Regions from separate parts of the Clostridium sp. TJA085 genome, predicted to be linked through region 1. Evidence: a T-box and tRNA genes for the amino acid it is inferred to sense, from the RefSeq annotation. Region 1 holds a T-box; the other holds one or more tRNA genes.
The links. The T-box of region 1 lies ahead of argS (arginine--tRNA ligase). A T-box ahead of a tRNA ligase gene usually reads a tRNA of that ligase, here a tRNA-Arg.
Positions count from the first base shown of each region.

Region 2: it has a tRNA-Arg gene. The T-box ahead of argS (arginine--tRNA ligase) is inferred to sense a tRNA for this amino acid. The anticodon was not compared.

Region 1 covers NZ_JBZEEZ010000001.1:962,493-964,703, reverse strand. The annotation lists gene AC4FQW_RS05015 (Ppx/GppA phosphatase family protein) at 1-647, opposite strand, end outside; T-box leader at 795-1,019, shown strand; gene argS (arginine--tRNA ligase) at 1,075-2,211, shown strand, end outside.
Region 2 covers NZ_JBZEEZ010000005.1:144,949-147,159, forward strand. The annotation lists gene AC4FQW_RS12060 (glycosyltransferase family 2 protein) at 1-1,027, opposite strand, end outside; tRNA gene AC4FQW_RS12065 (tRNA-Arg) at 1,188-1,262, opposite strand; gene AC4FQW_RS12070 (sensor histidine kinase) at 1,377-2,211, opposite strand, start outside.

The sequences.
Region 1 (2,211 bases):
ATTTTACTAAGGCATTTAATAGTACCACCTACACCAACTATAGAAGGGGAATCGCAATATTTAATCCAAGTACATTCTTTTAAGCATGATATAATTTTACTTTTTGCATTTTCAATATTATTATTTAATATTCTATCTTGTAATTCATATTCATATGTAAGGTTTAAAGTACCTACAGGAAGTGAATAACAATTTTTAATTTCGCCATCTTTAACCCAAGCTAAATGAGTTGATAATCCTTCTATATCAACTAAAAGATAATTATCGAAGTAAGTTGTATTTGAAACACCTAAGAAATTAAAATATATTTCTTTTTCTATATCTAATACAGTTATATCTATACCTAATTCATCCTTTATTAATTTAAATAACATAGAGCTATTTGAAGCATTTCTATAATCTTCAGTAGCAATAGCAATTATTTTTTCGGCACATGATATTTTGCACATAGACTTAAATGTTCTTAAAGTTGATAAAGCAGTATTTAATTTATCAGGTGATAACTTATCTCCATATACTAAATCTTGGCACAGTCTAATTGATGTATTTAGTTCATCAATCGGTCTAAAATAACCATCGTCTTCAACTTCGTTTAATGTTAAAGTAACTGAGTTAGCGCCTATTTCAATAACACCAATTCTTCTCATAATAAACTCCTTAAAAATAAGATTTAAATATTTATATAGTATACATTATACAACATTTTTTTATTATATGTTATATATAATAATATTTAACTATTTGTTGACATTATTATAATTATATATGTATAATATAATGAAAGAAAGTAAAATATAAATTCTATGAAGAGGAGAGTAGGGTAATTAATTCTTTTTAGCGAATAAGGAGTTTGGTGTAAGCCTTATAGATAGATTACTTGAAGAGAGCCTTGGAGAAGCGCCTGAAATGAGTAGGGAGTGCCGCAAATTTAAATCATTTGCGTTAACAAAAAAGAGTGGCATTACTTTGTGCAAAAAGAGTGGTACCGCGGAAATTTATGATATTATTCCGTCTCTTATTTTATATAAGAGGCGGTTTTTATATTTTACGGAAAATATTAAGGAGGATTAGAAAATGGATTACAAACAAATAATAGCAGAATTAATTAGCAAACATGTAGATTTAGATGTAGAAACAATAAAAAAACTTATAGAAACACCACCAAAGCCAGAAATGGGAGATTATGCTTTTCCTTGCTTTCAATTAGCAAAGGTTATGAGAAAAGCTCCAAATATGATAGCTGAAGAATTAGCTTCAAATTTAGATAAAGAAGGTTTTGAAAAAATAACAAATTTAGGACCATATGTTAACTTCTTTGTAGATAAGGCTGCATTCACTAAATCTACAATTGAAACTGTATTAAAAGAAGGCGATAAATATGGAAGTTCAAAGATTGGAGAAGGAAAAACTGTATGTGTTGAATATTCATCACCAAATATAGCAAAACCTTTCCACGTAGGACACCTTTTTTCAACTTCAATAGGTAATTCACTTTATAAGTTATTCCAAGAAGAAGGCTACAATGTAGTTGGAATAAATCACTTAGGAGACTGGGGTACTCAGTTTGGTAAACTTATAGCTGCTTATAATAGATGGGTTGATGAAGAAGCTTTAGAAAAAGATCCAATAGGAGAATTATTAAGAATATATGTTAAATTCCATGATGAAGCAGAAAAAAATCCAGCATTAGTTGACGAAGGAAGAATGCACTTTAAGAGACTAGAAGATGGTGAACCAGAAGAAACAGCACTTTGGGAAAGATTTAGAGAATTAAGCTTAAAAGAGTTTAATAGAGTATACGATCTTTTAGGAATAAAATTTGATTCATTAGCAGGTGAAGCATTCTATAATGATAAGATGCAAGTTATAATCGATGAATTAAGAGATAAAAATTTACTTACTGAGAGTAATGGAGCTCAAGTTGTTATGCTTGATGAATATAATATGCCACCATGTATAATATTAAAAGGTGATGGAGCTACTATATATGCAACAAGAGACTTAGCAGCTGCAAACTATAGAAAGAATACTTATGACTTCTATAAATCAATATATGTAGTTGGAACACCACAAGCATTACACTTTAAACAATTCTTTAAAGTATTAGAACTTGCTGGAAAGGATTGGGCTAATGACTGCGTGCATGTAGGCTTTGGATTAGTTAAGTTTAAAGATGGTGGAATGTCAACAAGAAAAGGTAAAGTAATTCTT
Region 2 (2,211 bases), on a different contig from region 1:
TTATAATAAAATTATGAACCTTTATAATAAATTTAATAACCTTAATTTTATTAGTTTCATCTAAAATTTTATTATTTCTTATAATATTCTTAAAAACAAATCTTTTTATTTTCCCTATACTATTAATTTGTTCTATATCTACATTACTTAATAATTCATTTAAATTTTTTAATGCAGTCATCGATATATTTCTTTCACTACTTAACATAGCTAATCTAAAAGGTGGCCATATATCAATATTAGTTAATCTATAAAAATATTTGTTTTTAAGATTAGTAGCTACTGTTTTATCTTTTATATTAAAATTAATCTCTTGTTCTGTTAAACGCCAAGACTTAAGGACTTGATTTATTACATTAGCTGAATTTGTTTGGATTTGTTGAGTTAATGATTCTTTAGGATTGTTCCTCATTCTGTAATAATAGCAAACATACTTTGTTGCATAAATTCTTAAAGCTTTAATATATACAGTCATAACAAAAACCTGATCCTCGGAATACCTTATATCTTCAGGAAATCGTATTTCTTTGATAAGACTTGACTTAAAAATTTTATTACAAGGACCAAGAGTCCAAAGTAAATCATAATCTTTTTTTATATCTTTAATACCTTCTTTTAAAAAGTGCTTTTTCATTGGCCACTTTTCTTTTCCATCATATTTATATGTACCACAAACAACAATATCAGCTTCATTTTTTTTTGCTAAATTATATCTAACTTCTAATGAATCTTCTGGCATCAAATCATCTGAATCCATAAAAACTATAAATTCACCATTTGCCTCTTCAATTCCTCTATTTCTAGCTTTGCTAGGTCCACCATTCTCTTGATTAATTAAAACTATATTTTTATGTTTATTCATATAACCTTCAATAATCTCTAAACTTTTATCTGTAGACCCATCATTAATTATTATTATTTCAAAATCCTTAATAGTTTGATTCATTAATGAATCTAGTGTTTCACTAATGTAATCTTCTACATTATACACAGGTATTATAACACTAATTTTATAACCTTTTATCAAAATATACCTCCCAAGCCTTATAAACATCTAGGAATATCTTCTAAACTAAATTAAACCAATAATTTTAATTATAATATATTCTTTTATGTATGTACAGTTTACTAAATTTAGCAACAAAAAAAACTTCAAAAGTTAAAACTTTTGAAGTTCTAATAACCTATGGTAGGGCGTATAGGAATCGAACCCATAATGTACCGTCCGTAGCGGTATGTTATATCCATTTAACTAACGCCCCATATTTTTTATTATCAAAAATATATTAACACAAAAATTTATGTAGTGCAAATTTAAAATAAGCAAATTAATTAGAAAGATTAAAATTTAAATTAATCTTTCTAATTATAATAGCTTATTTTAGGTATATATCAGAAAACTCAATTTCAAGCAATTGAACTTTATCTGCATTTTTACTTACTTTAACTTCTTCATTATCAATTTTAATATTTGGTATAGTAACAGTAAAAGTAGACCCTTCACCAATTTTACTTTCCACAATAATATTACCATCATGTAACTCAACTAACGATTTAACTAAATCCAGTCCTATACCACTACCTTTTTGTTCTTTATTACTACTTGCTTGAACGAATCTATTAAATATTTTAGATTTTTCTTCATCCATTATTCCAATTCCATTATCAGATACTTTTATATTTATATAATTATTATCAATAACTAAGTATATAAATATATCAGATCCACAATCTGAAAATTTTATTGCATTTGATATTAGATTTATACAAATTCTATCTAGCGCCTGAGGATCAACCGCTACAATGCATTCTTCCTTGTTTGTATCAAAAACTAATGTTAAATCTTTTTGTTTTGCGAACCTATCAATAGACTCTATTGTACTTTCAATAAAACTAACTATTTCTATATTTTTTTTATTTATATTAAAGTAGTTTTTTTCTAGTCTAGTTATATCAATTAAATTTTCTATAAGTTTTAACATTTTATAACTGTTTCTCTTTAACATTTTTAAATATTCTTTTTCTTTATCTATCAAACCGCTAATATTTTCTAACATTTGATTAGCACTCATAATTACATTTAGTGGAGATCTTAAGTCATGAGATATATTAAGTATAAATTTTTCTTGCATCTCTCTTTTGTGTTCTAGTTCATCTATAATCAATATCATATCTTCTTTTGATAAATTTTTAAAATTATATTTCTCTTCT